DNA from 4 places in the Pseudokineococcus lusitanus genome. Region 3 is predicted to be linked to each of the others. Evidence: predicted binding sites of a transcription regulator. Region 3 holds the regulator's gene; each other region holds the start of a gene.

The links. The regulator LexA, encoded in region 3, represses DNA repair genes until DNA is damaged. The targets are predictions, from matches to a motif close to TCGAACANNTGTTCGA.
Region 1: the regulator LexA is predicted to act here: its motif matches at 1,624-1,639, upstream of EDC03_RS07950 (HNH endonuclease signature motif containing protein).
Region 2: the regulator LexA is predicted to act here: its motif matches at 2,366-2,381, upstream of EDC03_RS08510 (DUF6504 family protein).
Region 4: the regulator LexA is predicted to act here: its motif matches at 2,033-2,048, upstream of EDC03_RS08340 (HNH endonuclease signature motif containing protein).

The regions. Positions count from the first base shown of each region.
Region 1 covers NZ_RJKN01000003.1:447,546-451,749, forward strand. The annotation lists gene EDC03_RS07940 (isoprenyl transferase) at 1-313, opposite strand, end outside; gene trhA (PAQR family membrane homeostasis protein TrhA) at 504-1,271, shown strand; gene EDC03_RS07950 (HNH endonuclease signature motif containing protein) at 1,825-3,816, shown strand; gene EDC03_RS07955 (thioredoxin domain-containing protein) at 3,922-4,204, opposite strand, start outside.
Region 2 covers NZ_RJKN01000004.1:79,061-83,264, reverse strand. The annotation lists gene EDC03_RS08530 (thymidine phosphorylase) at 1-647, shown strand, start outside; gene EDC03_RS08525 (hypothetical protein) at 644-1,135, shown strand; gene EDC03_RS08520 (hypothetical protein) at 1,132-1,422, shown strand; gene EDC03_RS08515 (aminoacyl-tRNA deacylase) at 1,534-2,238, opposite strand; gene EDC03_RS08510 (DUF6504 family protein) at 2,432-2,827, shown strand; gene EDC03_RS08505 (SAV_6107 family HEPN domain-containing protein) at 2,814-3,377, shown strand; gene EDC03_RS08500 (PHP domain-containing protein) at 3,381-4,204, shown strand, end outside.
Region 3 covers NZ_RJKN01000001.1:304,061-308,264, forward strand. The annotation lists gene EDC03_RS01350 (NCS2 family permease) at 1-223, opposite strand, end outside; gene EDC03_RS01355 (LysM peptidoglycan-binding domain-containing protein) at 355-822, opposite strand; gene lexA (transcriptional repressor LexA) at 1,307-2,026, shown strand; gene EDC03_RS01365 (UdgX family uracil-DNA binding protein) at 2,055-2,723, opposite strand; gene EDC03_RS01370 (aminotransferase class V-fold PLP-dependent enzyme) at 2,930-3,973, opposite strand; gene EDC03_RS01375 (ATP-dependent DNA helicase) at 4,057-4,204, opposite strand, start outside.
Region 4 covers NZ_RJKN01000004.1:30,993-35,196, reverse strand. The annotation lists gene EDC03_RS08340 (HNH endonuclease signature motif containing protein) at 1-2,006, opposite strand, end outside; gene hisD (histidinol dehydrogenase) at 2,300-3,628, shown strand; gene EDC03_RS08330 (histidinol-phosphate transaminase) at 3,679-4,204, shown strand, end outside.

The sequences.
Region 1 (4,204 bases), on a different contig from region 3:
GCTCGGCGACCTCGTCCGGGTCGCGCCGCAGGTTGTCGGTGGAGAGCAGGTAGAGCGTGACGACGCCGACGCCCGCGTCCTCGCACCAGCCGAGGAAGTCGACGATCTTCCCGGCGCCCTGCCGGTGGCCGTCCTGGGCCGCGAGGCCGGACTGGCGGGCCCAGCGGCGGTTGCCGTCGAGGATGACGCCGACGTGGTGGGGGCCGGCGGGGTGGGGACCGCGGCCCAGCAGCCGGTCGCCCCGGTGCCGCCCGGCGACGGACCGCTCGAGCCGGCGCTCGTAGAGCCGGTACACGAGGTCTCGCAGGGGCACGCCGTCACGCTACTCGTCCGGCCCCGGACGGCCACCGGCCGTCAGCCGCCGGTCGTCGTCCGCCGGTCGCCGATCGCCGGTCGTCAACCGCCGGTCGTGGACGGCGACGGGGGGCCACGTCGTCGCGACTACCCTCGGGGTGCCGCCGACCCGTCGGCGGCAGGGCTCGGACCGACGTCAGGAGGCGGCCGTGGGCAGCGCGAGGAGCACCGGCGAGGGCGGCAGCAGCGCCCTCGACCCGACCACCCGCCCGTCGGCGGCCCCGACCCGCGGGGCGCCCGGGAGGCCCGGCGCCCCCGACGTGGTGCGGGCCGTCAAGCCCCTGCTGCGCGGCTGGCTGCACCTCGGCATGTTCCCGCTCGTCGTGGCGGCCGGGATCGTCGCCGTCGCCCTGGCGCCAGACGCCCGCAGCCGCTGGGCGATGGCGATCTTCGGGCTGACGGCGGCCCTGCTCTTCGGCATCAGCGCGCTGTACCACCGGGGTACGTGGTCACCGCGGACGACGATGGTCCTCAAGCGGTTCGACCACTCGAACATCTTCCTCATCATCGCGGGCACCTACACGCCCTTCGCCGTCCTCCTCCTCGAGGACGGCCCCCGGCGGGTGCTCCTGCTCGTCGCCTGGCTGGCCGCGCTCGCGGGCATCGCCTTCCGCATCTTCTGGGTCGGCGCCCCGCGGTGGCTGTACGTCCCCGCCTACGTCGCGATGGGCTGGGTGGCGGTCGCCTTCCTCCCCCAGTTCCTCCGCGGCGGGGGGACGGCCGTGACGGTGCTCGTCGTCGTCGGCGGCCTCGCCTACACCGCCGGCGCGCTCGTCTACGGGCTCAAGAGGCCCGACCCGAGCCCGCGCTACTTCGGCTTCCACGAGATCTTCCACGCGCTGACGGTCGTCGGCTTCGTGTGCCACTACGTGGCTGCCTCCCTGGCCCTGTACCGCGGGGACGTCCCCGGCGCCTGAGCCGCGGCCCCGGCCCGGTCCTGCCGGCCACCGTCGTCGTCGCCGTCCTCCGCGACCCGATGCCCGGCGGACCCGAGCCCGAGCCCCCAAGGATCCCGGCTCATCGAGAGCCCGCCGGAAGCTCCCCGGGGGCTCACCGGGCGGCCCCCGAAAGCTCCCCGGGGCCTGCCGGGCGATCGAGTGGCGGCAGCTCCGGCGCGTGTCCCATGCCCGGCGACCGGCGCCGGGAGCCGTCGCCCTGACGCCTCCGGACGGAAGCCGGACCGACGCTGCCCCTTCGCGGCAGGCTCCTCCCGTCGCCTCTCGCCGTCGGTGGACGACCGTGGCGGCTGTCGGCCCCCTCGACTATCATTCGAACACGCGTTCGGACGGTGGTCACGAGGGGGTGGTCGAGGTGGGACTGCAAGAGCCCGAGGAGGGTCGCCCGCGCGACCACGCCCCATGGGCGGCCGACGGGCTCGACGCGTCGGGTGCTCCGGCCGGTGCTCAGTCCGGTGCACCGTCTGGTGCCGCCCCCGATGCCTCGGCGTCAGCCGGCCCGGCCGATGTCCCGGTGGGCGACCTCCCGGTCTCCCGACGCGCGGGCCGGGCCGTCCTGGACCAGCTCCGCGACGCCCACGCCGCCGCGTCGATCCAGCACGCCGCGATGCTTGGGCTGGTGGCCGACCTCGTCGACGAGGTCGCCGCCTCCCTGGGCGTCCCGGTCGACGGCGACCCGGTCGAGACCGCCCGCTTCGGCCGCCTCGGCGGGGACCCCGCCGAGGCCGTCATCACCGAGATCGCCCTCGCCCTGCACGTCGGGGTCGCCGGAGCACGCCGCCTCGTCCAGGACGCACTCGCGCTGACGACCGTGCTGCCGCAGACCCGGGCCGCGCTGCGCGTCGGGGCCATCTGCTCCGCACAGGCGCACGCCGTCGTCACCGAGACGGCGGGCCTGACGCCTGAGCAGGCCCGGTGGATCGACGCCGAGGTCGCCGACGACCTGCCCCGCCTAGACCCACGCGGGGTCACGCGCAAGGTGCGGGCCCTCGTGGCCCGGCTCGAGGTGGACGCGACCAACCGCCGCGTCCGGTACGAGACCTGCCGCCGGCAGGTCCTCGTCCAGCCCCTCGGCGACGGGGCGGCCGAGCTCGTCGCCACCGGCCCCGTCGCCGACATCACCGCCCTGTTCCAAAGGATCACCACCTGGGTCACCACCCGCACCGGCCCCCACGCCGCCGCGGACCCGCACGCCGCCGTCGCCGCAGGCCTCGACCCCATCGCGGCGGCCGCCGACGGCACCGCCACCGACCTGCCCGACCAGCGCGGCGTCGACGCCCGCCGCTTCGACGCGTTGGTCGGCCTGGCCACCGACACCGGCACCGGTACCGGCGCACGTGAGGACGGCCGGGCGCACGCCGGGCAGTGCCACGGCCCCCAGCTCAACGTCTCGCTCCCCACGCTGCTCGGCCTCGACGACGAGCAGGCGTGGCTCGCCGGCCACGGCGCCGTCCCCGCCGACGTCGCCCGTGAGCTCCTCGCCGCCGGCCACCCCTTCCGCCGGATCCTCACCGACCCCTTCACCGGGAAGGTCCTCGGCGTCGACGGACACCTCCACCACCTCGACACCCGCACGACGACGACGACGCCGGCCGGCACCGACGCGACCACCCAGATCACCGGCTTGCCTATCCCCGGCGTCACCGACGACGGTCCGCCGGCAGCACCGCCCACCACGACTCCACCGACCATCCCGCCCGCTCCGACGCCTGACGCAGACGCGGTCCCCTACCCGCCTGGTGACAGCGGGACCGGCATGCCACCAGCGCCCCCACCGACGCCTACCACGCGACAGGTGCCAGCCGGCCTCGCCGACAAGCTCACCCGCATCTCCGACGCCGTCACGCCCGGCCCCAGCACGCCCGGCCCCAGCACGCCCGGCCCCAGCACGCCCGGCCCCAGCACGCCCGGCGTCGCCACACCCCCGTGGGCCTCCGCCTCCGGGACGCCGCCCGCGTCGACCTGCCCTCTCGCCGGCCTACCCACCGACTACGTCCCGACCGCCGAGCAGTCCCGCTACATCCGCACCGCCCTGCCCGAGTGCACCCACCCCGGCTGCACCCAGCCGTCGGTCCGCTGCGACCTCGACCACCAGGTCCCCCACGGCAGTGGCGGGCCGACCTGCGAGTGCAACCTCCGCCCCCGCTGCCGCAAGCACCACCAGTGCCGCACCCACTACGGCTGGCTCGTCCAGCCGATCACCGACGACCCGACCGACCTGCACGGCCTCGGCACCCGGTGGACCTCACCCCTCGGCCTCGTCCACGACGACCCCGCACCACCCTTCCTCCCCCGACCCACCACCAGCCGCGACGGCGACGGCACGCCCCTGCCCGCCGGCTGGGACGACCTCGGAGATCCCCTCGACTGCTCGTACCCGACCGTCGACATGGCCTGGCCCGGCGCGCTCCTGCTCATCAGCGCCGCTACCACCGCGACCACCCACCACCGCGAACCGCCCGCGCCACCGGCCCTGCCGAACGAAGACGAACCGCCGCCCTTCTGAGTCGGCCGCCCCGGCGCCTCGCGCCCCCCAGGGCCACCGTGGGCACGTCGCGCCGCCGGCGTCCTCGCCGTCCCGCCATCTGCCCCACGGCACCCGGCGCGGACGTCAGTGCGCCGGAGGGCGGCTCCCCAGGGCGACGGCGAGGGCGGCCGGGTCCGTCGTCGGGACGTCGCAGACGTGGCCGCGGCAGACGTAGGCCGCGGGTCGGCCGCCGACGAGGCCACGGTCGGCGAGGACCGCCGGCACGGTGGCGCCGGGCTCGCCGCGGCTGACGACCAGCCCGGGCGCGGTGCCCGCGAGCGCGGCGCGGTGCAGGGCGTCCGTCGCGGCGTCGCCGTCCGGACCGAGGACGGCCACCTCCCGGGGGCCGTCGAGGGCGGCCTCGGCC
Region 2 (4,204 bases), on a different contig from region 3:
CGACGGCCCGGGAGCTGGCTCGGACCATGGTCGCGCTGGGCACGGACGCCGGCGTGCGGACCGTGGCGCTGCTGACCGAGATGTCGACCCCGCTGGGGCTGACCGCCGGCAACGCGCTCGAGGTGCGCGAGTCCGTCGAGGTGCTCGCGGGCGGCGGCCCGGCCGACATCGTCGCGCTCACGCTGGCCCTGGCCCGCGAGATGCTCGCCGCCGCCGGCGTGGACGGGGTCGACCCGGCCGACGCGCTCGCCGACGGCCGCGCGATGGACGCGTGGCGCCGCATGGTGGCGGCGCAGGGCGGCGACCCCGCGGCCGACCTGCCGACGGCGCGGGAGACCGACGTCGTGCTCGCCCCGGCCGACGGCGTCCTCGTCCGGCTCGACGCCCTGGGCGTCGGCGTGGCCGCCTGGCGCCTCGGGGCCGGGCGCGCACGCCGGCAGGACCCGGTGCAGGCCGGCGCCGGCGTCGAGCTCCACGCCAAGCCGGGCGACACGGTCCGCGCCGGCCAGCCGCTCATGACGCTGCACACCGACACGCCCGAGCGCTTCGCCCGGGCGCACGAGGCGCTCGAGGGGGCCGTCGAGGTGGCGCCCGAGGTCTCCCGCCCGGCGACCCCCGACCTCGTGCTGGAGCGCGTGGCCGGGTGAGGCCCGGGTCCCCGCGCCACGGCGCCGTCGACCCGCCGCCGGATCCGCCGCCGGTCCTGCTCGAGGTGCGGCGGCGGGTCGAGGCGCTCGTGGCCGGGCTGGACGACGTCGAGGGCGGGCGCACCGACCGGTGGGACGCCCCGGGCGACCGCCGGGCCGGCGTCCGCGGGTGGGGCGACCGCGCCGTGGCGGCGGGCGGGACCGTGGTGGACGTCTGGTTCGACGCCGACGCCGGTCACCTGCGGGTCGCCGCGACGCCCGCCCGGGGGTGGTGGGACCCGTCCGGCCGCCGGGGCGCCTGGCACGAGTGGCGGGACGCGGACGCGCCCGGCGTCGTCGACGACGTCGTCGGACGCTTCGAGGCCCTGCTCGCGGCGGCGCGGGCCGAGGCCCCGGCCCGGCCACGCCGCGCGCCCCGGCGCCGCGGCGGCCAGGGTGGGGCAGCGCGCCCGGACGGGCGCACGGACCACGGAGGAGCGCACCCTTGAGCGAGCAGACGACGGGCGAGGAGCCCCGCGAGGTCGACGTCTTCGACAACGAGGAGGTCGAGACGGTCCAGGCGGAGCAGACGAGCTACGTGTCGCGGGCCTCCGGCGGGGGCTCGGTGCCCGAGGACCAGGACGAGCAGACGCACCTGCCCGACACCACCGGTACCTCGGGCGGCGACCCGCTCGCGGGCGTCACGGCGGGCGAGGACGGCACGCCGTCCGCCGACGACGCCGTGCAGGGCGACACGGGCCCCGAGCACCCCGGCCAGCACGGCGACGGGTACTGAGGGGCACCTCGACCCCGCACCCGGGCCCGGCCGGCCCGCACGGCTCCCCACGGGCGCCCGTCCCGCCCCTCGAGGGCGTGGGCGGGCGCCCGTCCGTCGTCGCGGGGCACCTCAGGCCAGCTCGACCGGGCGTCCCGCCGTGATGCGGAGGAGCTCCTCGGAGGAGACCTGCAGCGCCGTCCCCGGGCGGCCCGCCGGGGCCCAGAGCCGGGGGTGGGCGGCCAGCGCCGCGTCGACGAGGACGTCGACGACCTCGAGCGCGGCGCGGCCGGCGTCCGCCCCGGGCAGCGGCAGGCCGACGGGCGGGAGGTCCTCCGGCGGGCACCCGCAGAGCCGGACCACCTCGGCGGCGGTGGCGGGGCGCAGGCCCGGCAGGCCGCGGCTCGCCACGAGCCGCACCACCTCGTCCGTGCGCAGGGGACGGGCGGCGACGAGGACGACGAGGACCGCGCGGGTCCGGGCCCGCGGCGGGTCGGCGGGGTCCGCGAGCAGGAGCGCGCACCGCGCCACCGCGCCGGCGGGCGCTCCCACCTCGCGGGCGAGGTCGGCGGCGGAGCCGGGGACCTCGCGGGCGAGGTCGGCGGCGGAGCCGGGCGGGTGGTCGAGGACGACGACGTCCGCCTGCGCACCGACGTCGGCGAGGGCCTGCCGCACGGCGGTGACGACCGGGTCGGCGGCGGCGTCGAGGACGACGGGGTCCGGGGCGGCGGCGTCGGCGGGGGCGCCCGCGGGGGCGCGGGCCGGCGTCGGGGCGGTGGCGACGGGCGCGGCGCCGTCGCCCGCGGGGAGGGCCTCGTCGGCCGGCGTCGGCGCCATCGCCCGAGGCTAGTGGCGCGGCGGACGGCGTGCCCGGTCCGTGCCGGGGGCCGCGGGGAGCGGCCGTCCACCGGTCGCCCGTCCCGTCTTGACGGCTGTCGGTGGTCGGCGCTCTACTTCTCCGTGTTCGAACTCGTGTTCGAACGAGGGTGGTCCGGTCGCGGTGCGGCGGGTCCCGGCACGAGGAGGCAGCGTGGCACGCACCTACGACGACGAGGTGGTCGTCCGCACGACGACGGCCGACCCGCTGGTCGACGAGCTCCTCGCCACCGGGCGGTCGGAGGACGGCGCCGGGCGCCCCGAGCGCCCCGAGGCCTTCCTCTGGCGCGGGCGGCTGCACGTCGTGCGCTCCGTCCTCGGCCGCTGGTACGAGCGGCGCGCCTGGTGGGAGCAGGACCCGCAGCGCGCCGAGGCCGGCGTCCTCGTGGGCGCGGGCTCGCGCGGCCCCTCCCGCACGCCCTCGCTGGACCGCGAGGTCTGGCGGGTCGAGGCGAGCGCCGGGCGGGTGGCCGGCAGCGGCGTCTACGAGCTGTGCCGCGAGGACCCGGCCGCGCCGGGCGGGTGGAGCCTGCGCCGTGTCGACGACTGAGCTCGAGGCCGCCGCCGGTCCCCGCGCCCCCCGCGGCGGCGCCCCCGCCCGCCGGGCGGGCACGCGGACGGCCGGGTCCCGGGCGGCCGCCGCCGGGGCGTCCGCCGCGGGGCCGGTGCTCGCCGGGCAGCCCGCGGCGGCCGCGGCCGACCTCCTGGCCCGCAGCCGCGCCGGGCTGGCCGCGGCGTGGGCCGCCCCCACGCCGGAGGAGCGCTACGTCGCCGCCCACCTCGCCGGCCTGCGGGCCGGGGCCGCGGTCCTCGCCGTCCGCGGGCGTCCCCGCCGGGGCGTCGGCCTCGGCGTGTGGCAGGTGCTGCCCCGGGTCGCCCCCGAGCTGGAGGACGCGGCGCTGCGGCTCGCCGCCGGCGCACGCCGCCGCGCCGCCGTCGAGGCCGGACGCACCGGCGTCGTCACGGCGCAGGACGCCGAGGAGCACCTGCGGGAGGCCGAGGCGTTCGCCGGTGCCGTCGCGGCCGTCCTCGGGCTGCCCGTCGCGCTGCCGCTGCCCCTGCCCGCCGCCGGGGCGGTCCCCGTCGGCGCGGGGCGCTGAGGCGTGGCCTTCCCGCACCTGCGCGTTGCCTCGGGGTACTCCCTGCGGCACGGCGCCTCGAGCCCCGACGCGCTCGTGGCCCGGGCGGCCGAGCTCGACCTCGACACGCTCGCGCTCACCGACCGCGACGGCCTCTACGGCGCCGTCAAGCACGTCACCGCCTGCTCCGAGGCGGGCATCGCCCCCGTGCTGGGGGTCGACCTCGCCGTCGAGCCCTCCGGCCTGGCCGGCGGGCTCCCCGCCTGGGCGGACCCGGGGCGCGGCGTCCGCGAGGGGACGGGCGGCCCCGCCCGGGGCGGGGCGGCGGTCGACGCCCGCCTGCCGCGCGTCACCGTCCTCGCGCACGCGGGCGGCACCGACGCCGACGGGCGACGGGTCGTGCGCGGCCGACGGGCGTCCGGCGAGGTCCTCGGGGCGGGGGAGGGGTGGGCCGCGCTGTGCCGCCTCGTGTCGGCCACCCACCTGCGCGGGGAGCGCGGCACGCCCGTCACCACGCCCGCCCTCCTGGCCGCGCACGCCGAGGGCGCCCGCACCGGCGCCCCGGCGCTCACGGTGCTGCTCGGGCCGGGCTCCGAGGTCGGGCGGGCGGTGCTCGCCCGCCGCGACGACGTCGCCCGCGCGGTCCTCGCGCGCTGGTACGACCTGCTGCCGCTGGGGTCCCTGGCCGTCGAGGTGGTCTGCCACGACGGCCCGCCGGGGACGCCGGGGAGCCTGCTGCACGCGGGCCGCATGCTCGCGCTGGCCCGCTCGGCCGGCCTGCCGGCGGTGCTCACCGGCGCCGTCCGCTACGCCCGCCCCGAGGGGGCCCGCACCGCCGACGTCCTCGA
Region 3 (4,204 bases):
CGCCGCCGCCGAGGTAGGCGCCGGTCGAGTCGGGCACCGTCCCGATGATGAGCGGGTTGAGGACGACGATGTAGGCCATCGCCACGAAGGTGACGAGCCCGCCGCGCACCTCCCGGGCGGTGGTGGAGCCACGGGCCGTGATGGAGAAGTACCGGTCGAGCGCGCCCACGGGGGCCTCGCCGTCGCGGCGGACGTCGTCCGCGGGCTTCCGGGTGCTGCTCATGCGTCCTCCGCGGGACGGGCCGCGGCCGCGGCGTCGCCGCGGCCGGCGACGGTGCTGGCGCTGGGCGCGGACACCTTGCCAGAGGCACCGGCCGCCCGGGTGCACCCGCCCGCGGTCCGGGACGCGGCGCCTCAGACGGCGGGGACGACGAGCGTCTGCCCGACCTGGAGCGCGGACGTGCTGAGGCCGTTGAGCTGCTCGAGGTGGAGGACGACGTCGCGGACGTCCTCGCCCGGCGCGGCCACGCCCTCGGCCACCGACCAGAGGGTTTCCCCCGGCAGCACGACGTGCTCGGCGGCCGGCGTGGCCGGCACGGCCGCTGCGACGGCGGGTGCGGCCGGGGCCGCGGGCGTCGACGGGCTCCCGGCGGCGAGCACGGCGGTCGGCGCGCCGAGGAGCGCGACGGCCACCGCCGTCGTGACGGCGAGCCGGCCGCGCCGCGTCACGTGCACGGGGCCGACCGCCGGGGCGGCGGCCCGACGACGGGCGGGGGTGCGCCGCGGGGGCGCGGCGACGGGCGGCGGCACGAGGGCCAGGTGCCGGCGCCGCGCCGGGCGGGCGGCGGGGACGAAGGACGGCTGCAGGGCCAGTGCGGACATGAGGACCTCCGGGTGGACCGCGCGGCCTCGCGGCCGGCGGACGTGCGGGTCGAGGGGGTCGCGCCCCGGCGCCTGCCCGGCGTCGAACGCGTATTCGATCGAACGTCTGTGCGATGTGTACCAGCGGGCGGGGCGGGCGTCCAGCGGCGCCCGCACCGACGCCCCGTCCGGACCGGGCGGGGCCGGGCCGACCGGGCCCCCGGTGCACGTCCCGTAGTCGACCAGCGACCACCGACAACGGGTCCCGCCGCAGGTCAGCGGTCCACCGGCGGCGCCGGACACCCCCCGCGGCGCCCCTGACGACACGCCGCGACACGCTCGAACAGGTGTTTGATCTCGACCTCCCGCGTCCCTACGCTCGCGGCACGGCCGGCGTCGGGGACGCCGGCGCACGACGACCGCAGGAGGCTCCGTGGCACGGCGCAGGGACGACGAGGGCACGTCGGCGGGCACGGACGGCACGTCCGAGGGCACCGTGGTGGAGATGCCGGACACGCCGGCGGCGGCCGGCACCGGGCTCACCGAGCGGCAGCGCCGGGTGCTCGAGTGCATCAGCGAGGCGGTCGAGCGGCGCGGCTACCCGCCGAGCATGCGCGAGATCGGCGAGGCCGTCGGGCTCACGAGCCCGTCGAGCGTGGCGCACCAGCTGAGCACGCTGGAGCGCAAGGGCTTCCTGCGCCGCGACCCGCGGCGCCCCCGCGCCATCGAGGTCGTCGTCCCGGACGAGCAGCCCGCGGGCGGCGCGTCGGTGCACCGGCTGCGGCCCGCGCGCCCCGAGGCCCCGGCCGACGTCCCGGCCGACGACACCGGCGCCGGCGACGAGCGCCCCGCCGCCGCCTACGTGCCCGTGGTCGGGCGCATCGCGGCCGGCGGCCCGATCCTCGCCGAGCAGGCCGTCGAGGACGTCTTCCCGCTCCCCCGCCAGCTCGTCGGCGGCGGGCAGCTCTTCCTGCTCAAGGTGGTCGGCGACTCCATGGTCGAGGCGGCCATCTGCGACGGGGACTGGGTCGTCGTCCGGCAGCAGCCCGTCGCCGAGAACGGCGAGGTGGTGGCCGCCATGATCGACGGCGAGGCCACGGTCAAGGTCTTCCAGCGCCGTGACGGCCACGTCCGGCTGCTCCCGCGCAACGCCGCCTACAGCCCCATCGACGGCGACGAGGCCACCGTGCTGGGACGCGTCGTCGCCGTCCTGCGGAGCGTCTGAGCCGTGCCGCGGCGCCGGTGCCCCTCCCTCAGCGGGGCCCGAGCGCCGCGGCCGCCACGCGCAGGTCGGCCACGAGCCCGTCCCGTGCCGCGTCCCGCTGCTCCGGCGGCGTCCGCAGCACGGCCGAGGGGTGCAGCGTCGCCACGAAGCGCTTGGTGCCCCTGGAGGTCTCCCGCTCGATGACGTGGCCGCGCTCCTTGGTCACCCGGAACGACGGGCCGAGGAGCGCCCGGCCGGCGGTCGCGCCGAGGACGACGACGACCTCCGGGTCCACCGCCGCCAGCTCCGCGGCCAGCCAGGGGCGGCACGCCGTGACGTGCGCCGCCTCCGGCGTCGCGTGGATGCGCCGGTTGCCGGGCGCCTGCTGCGTGAAGCGGAAGTGCTTGACGGCGTTCGTCACGTAGACGTCCTCCCGGGCGATGCCCGCCTCCTCGACGGCGGCCTGCAGGAGGCGGCCCGCCGGGCCGACGAAGGGCACGCCGCGGCGGTCCTCCTGGTCCCCCGGCTGCTCGCCGACGAGCGCCAGCCGCCCGCCCGTCGCCCCGGCCGAGAAGACGACCTGCGTCGCCGGCTCCCAGAGCTCGCAGCCGCGGCACCCGGTCGCGGCCTCGCGGAGCGTCGCGACGTCGCGGTGCCCCGGCTCCGGCAGCCACTGCTCCGCGCCCGGCCGCTCCGGCTTCTCCGCTCCACCCGCCATGCCCGGCACGCTAGGTCGCCCCCCGGCGCACCGCGCGTCGTCGCGCGCGAGGACGCCGCCGCACCGCGAACGGGCGCCTGTTCGCGTCCGGGGACGCCGCCTCAGCACGAACAGGCGCCTCTTCGCGCCCCGGGACGCCACCTCACCACGAACAGGCGCCCGTTCGCGTCCGGGGACGCCGCTCCACCACGAGCAGGCGGAAGCGGTCAGCGCAGGGCGCCCAGCACCCGCTCGACGTCGGAGTCGTCGTTCCACAGGTGGAAGGCGAGGCGGACGGCGCCCGCCCGGGCCACGGCCGTGACCCCCGCGGCGGCGAGGCGCTCGAGGGCGTGGCCGTCGGCGTCCGGGACGGCGACGACGGCGCGCCCCGCGGGCGGCAGGTCGAGCCCGGCGAGGACGGCGTCGGCCAGGCGGGCGTCGTGGTCGCGGACCTCGGCGACGTCGAGCCCGTCGTACAGCTCGAGCGCCGGGACGGCCCCCGCCCACGGCAGCCACGCGGGCGAGACGTCGAAGCGCCGCGCGTCCTGCGCGAGCGCCATGCCGGGCCCGTACACCGAGCCCCAGACGTCCTCGCCGGCGTACCAGCCGGCCGCCACCGGCAGCAGACGCTCCTGCCACGACGGCGCGACGGTCGTGAAGCAGACGCCGCGCGGCGCGCCGAGCCACTTGTAGGCGGCGGTCACGGTGAGGTCGTGGAGCCCGGCGTCGACGGGCCACCAGCCCGCGGCCTGCGTGAGGTCGCACAGCGTCGCCGCGCCGACCCTGGCCGCCGCGGCGCGGACCGCGTCGTCGTCGGCCACGGCGCCGTCGGAGGACTGCACGAGGCTGTAGGCGACGAGGTCGCAGCCCTCGGCGACGGCGTCGGCCAGGCCCGCCAGCGGCACCTGCCGCACGACGAGCCCGCGCCGCTCGGCGTGGACGAGGAAGGGGAAGACGACGGAGGTGAAGTCGCCCTCGGGGACGACGACCCGGGCGCCGTCGGGCAGCGAGGCCGCGACGGCGCCCACGGCCACCGACGCCTGCGAGCCCACGGCCACGCGGTCCGCGGGGACGCCGACGAGCCGGGCGAAGAGCTCCCGTGCCCGGCCGACGACGGCGTCGTAGCCCGGCGCCGTGGCCCGGCCGGCCGCCCACTCGTCGAGGGCCGCCACCATCGCCGTGCGGACGGCTCGGCTCGGCAGGCCCAGCGTCGCCGCGTTGCAGTAGCCGGGGACGTGCTCGAAGGCGGCGCGGGCGCGGGCGAGGTCCATGCCCCGATGCTCCCCCACGTCGCGGTCTCCCCCGTCCACGCCGGGAGGGGCGACCGCCGCCGGGCCGCGGGAGGCCTCGCCGCCTACGCCGTCTCGTCCTCCGCCGTACGCGCGGCGGCGTCCAGCCGGCGGAGCGCGGCGAGGACGACGTCCTTGTCGCTCGTCGCCCACAGCGGCGGGAGGCTCGCGCGCAGGAAGCCGCCGTACCGCGCGGTCGCCAGCCGCGGGTCG
Region 4 (4,204 bases), on a different contig from region 3:
GGCAGGGGCGTGCCGTCGGCGTCGCGGCTGGTGGTGGGTCGGGGGAGGAAGGGTGGTGCGGGGTCGTCGTGGACGAGGCCGAGGGGTGAGGTCCAGCGGGTGCCGAGGCCGTGCGGGTCGGTCGGGTCGTCGGTGGTGGGCTGGACGAGCCAGCCGTAGTGGGTGCGGCACTGGTGGTGCTTGCGGCAGCGGGGTCGCAGGTTGCACTCGCAGGTGGGTCCGCCGGCGCTGTGGGGGGTCTGGTGGTCGAGGTCGCAGCGGACCGAGGGTTGGGTGCAGCCGGGGTGGGTGCACTCGGGCAGGGCGGCGCGGATGTAGCGGGTCTGCTCGGTGGTGGGGACGTAGTCGGTGGGCAGACCCGCGAGGGGGCAGGTCGAAGCGCGCGGCGTCCCGTCGGCGGGAGAGTCGGTTCGCGACGCCCATCGCGGCGCGGCGGCACCCGGCTTGGCGGCACCCGGGGTTGGGGCACCGCGCGCGTTGGTGGTGGGCGCGTTGGCACCGCGCGCGTTGGTGGTGGGCGCGTTGGCACCGCGCGCGTTGGTGGTGGGCGCGTTGGTGGTGGGCGCGTTGGTGCCGGGCGTGGTGGTGCCGGGGGCGGTGGTGCCAGGCGGAGTCGTGCTCGGCGCGGGCGCGTCGGCGACGCGGGTGAGCTTGTCGGCGAGACCGGGCGGCACCTGGGCCGTGGTGGCCGGCGGTGGCTCGGGTGGTGTGCCCGTTCGACTGTCGTCCGGCGGGTCGGGCATCGCGTCGGCGCCCTTTGCCGGAGCTGGCGTGATCGGCGGTGTCGCCGGCGGACTGGCGTCGGGGGTGCCGGAGATGGGGAGGGCTTCCGCGGTCCGGGTGGTCGTGTCGTCGGTGGCTCGGGTGGTGGTCGTGCGGGTCGCGGTGGCGTCGAGGTGGTGGAGGTGTCCGTCGACGCCGAGGACCCTCCCGGTGAAGGGGTCGGTGAGGATCCGGCGGAAGGGGTGGCCGGCGGCGAGGAGCTCGCGGGCGACGTCGACGGGCACGGCGCCGTGGCCGGCCAACCACGCGGGCTCGTCGTCCAGGCCAAGCAGGGTGGGCAGGGACACGTTGAGCGTCGGGCCGTTGCACGGCCCGGCGTGCGCCCGACCATCCGAGCGCGGGTCGGCGCCGGTGACCAGGCCGACCAACGCGTCGAAGCGGCGGGCGTCCACGCCGCGCTGGTCGGGCAGACCGGTGGCATCGGTGGCCACCGGGTCCAGGCCCGCGGCGACCGCCGCGTGCGGGTCCGCCCCCGCGTGAGGGCCGGTGCGGGTGGTGGCCCACGTGGTCAGGCGGTGGAACAGCGCGGTGATGTCGGCGACCGGGCCGGTGGCGACGAGCTCGGCCGCGCCGTCGCCGAGCGGCTGGACGAGGACCCGACGGCGGCACGTCTCGTAGCGGAGGCGGCGGTTGGTGGCCTCGACCTCGAGCTGGGCCACGAGGGCGCGGACCTTGCGGGTGACACCAGGCGGGTCGAGACGCGGCAGGTCGGGAGCGAGGTGGGTGTCGACCCAGCGGGCCTGCTCCGGCGTCAGACCGGCAGTGCCCGTGACGACCGCGTGCGCCCGGGCGGGGCAGATGCCTCCGCTGCGTAGAGCGGCCCGGGTCTGCGGCAGGACGGTCGTGAGCGCCAGCGCGTCGGTGACCAGCCGCCGCGCCCCAGCGACGCCGACGTGCAGCGCGAGGGCGATCTCGGTGATGACCCCCTCGGCGGGGTCCCCGCCGAGCCGTCCGAAGCGGGCGGTCTCGACCGGGTCGCCGCCGACCGGGACGCCGAGGGCGGCGGCCGTCTCGTCGACGAGGTCGGCGACCAGACCCAGCAGCGCGGCGTGCTGGGTCGACGCAGCGGCGTGGGCGTCGCGGAGCCGGTCGAGGACGGCCCTGCCCGCACGGCGGGCGAGCGGCAGATCACCGACCGGGACGTCGAGCGGACCGACGGGGCCAGCGGGTGCGGGGGCGACGGCGTCGTCGCGCGACTCGTCGTCGGCCGGGTGCTGCGCCATCCTCGACCTCCCCCTCTCTCCGTCCGTCGAACAGGTGTTCGAAGTCTAGCGGGCGGGCCCGACAACGGCAGAGGTTGCTCACAGGCCTCGACGCGGCGACCAGGGCGCGGCACCGGCGCGAGCCCTGACGACGCCCGCCCGGCTGCCCGGCCTCGAGCCTCCTCCGCGCGCCTCGCCCCGCACCCGCCCCGCACCCACCCCAGCGCCCGCTCCGCGCCCGCACCCGCCCTCCACCCCGGCGGCCCCTCCCACGCCCGGAGGCCGCCCCGCCCCGCGGCCCTACGATCAGGCGCGTGATCCGACGCCTGGACCTGCGGGGCCGCGCCCTCGACGCGCGCGAGCTCCGCGGGACGCTGCCCCGCGCCGAGCAGGACGTGGAGTCCGCGCTCGACGCCGTCCGACCGGTCGTGGACGCCGTGCGCACCCGCGGCGCGGCGGCCCTGCGCGAGCTGGCCGAGCGCTTCGACGGCGTCCGCCCCGAGCACCTGCGCGTGCCCGCGGCGGCCCTGGCCGCCGCGCTCGAGGACCTCGACCCGGCCGTCCGCGCCGCCCTCGAGGAGTCCGTGCGCCGCGCCCGTCTCGTCCACGCCGAGCAGCGCCGCACCGACACCACCGTGCAGGTCGTCCCGGGCGGCACGGTCACCGAGCGCTGGGTCCCCGTCGGCCGGGTCGGGCTGTACGCGCCCGGCGGCGTGGCCGTCTACCCCAGCAGCGTCGTCATGAACGTCGTCCCGGCGCAGGAGGCCGGCGTCGCCGAGCTCGTCGTCGTCAGCCCGCCGCAGCGCGACCACGGCGGCCTCCCGCACCCCACCGTCCTCGCCGCGTGCGCCCTGCTCGGTGTGGACGAGGTGTACGCCGTCGGCGGCGCCCAGGCCGTCGCGATGCTCGCGCTCGGCGCCGACGAGGAGGACGGCACGCGCCTCTGCGCGCCCGTCGACATGGTCACGGGGCCGGGCAACCGCTACGTCGCCGCGGCGAAGCGCCTGCTCCGGGGCGTCGTCGGCATCGACGCCGAGGCCGGCCCCACCGAGGTCATGGTCCTCGCGGACGAAACCGCCGACCCCGTCCTCGTGGCCGCCGACATGATCAGCCAGGCCGAGCACGACGAGGTCGCGGCCGCCGTGCTCGTGACGACCTCGGAGGACCTCGCCGCGCGCGTCGAGGCCGAGCTGGAGCGGCAGGTGCCGCTGACGAAGCACACCGAGCGCGTCGGGACGGCGCTCGCCGGGCCGCAGTCCGCCGTCGTCCTCGTCGACGACGTCGACGGGCTGCTCGCCGTGGCCGACGGCTACGGCGCCGAGCACCTCGAGGTCCAGACCGCCGACGCGGCCGCGGTCGCCGCGCGCGTCCGCAACGCCGGCGCGATCTTCGTGGGGCCGTCGTCGCCCGTCTCCCTCGGCGACTACTGCGCCGGCTCGAACCACGTCCTGCCCACCGGCGGCTGCGCGTGCTTCTCCAGCGGACTCTCGGTCCAGACCTTCCTCCGCGGCATCCACGTCGTCGACTACTCCGCCGAGGCCCTCGCCGACGTCGCCCCGCACGTCGTCGCGCTCGCCGAGGCCGAGGACCTGCCCGGGCACGGCCAGGCCGTCACGGCACGCCTGCGCGGGGCCCCCGCGTGAGCGGCGACGCCGGGCCCACCGGCACGACGACCACCGACCCCGTGGCGGCCGTGGCGGCGGCGCCCGCGGACGACGCCGCCCGGGCGGCCGCCCTCGCCGACCTGCCCCTGCGCGACGTGCTCCGCGGCGTCGAGCCCTACGGCGCACCGCAGCTCGACGTCCCGGTGCTGCTCAACGTCAACGAGAACCCCGTGCCGCCGTCGGCCACGGTGGCCCGGGAGATGGGCGAGGCCGTCGCCGCGGCCGCCGTCGGCCTCAACCGCTACCCCGACCGCGAGTTCCTCGACCTCCGGGCCGACCTCGCGGACTTCCTCGCCCTGGAGTCGGGCGTGCGCCTGCCCCCGGAGCAGCTGTGGGCGGCCAACGGCTCGAACGAGGTCATGCTCCAGGTCCTGCAGGCCTTCGGCGGCGAGGGGCGGACCGCCGTCTCCTTCGCGCCGACCTACTCGATGTACCCGGAGTACGCCCGCGACACCGGGACCCGCTGGGTCGCCGGCCGCCGGCGCGACGACTTCACCCTCGACGCCGCGGCCGCCGTCGCCCTCGTCGAGCGCGAGCAGCCGTCGGTCGTCCTCC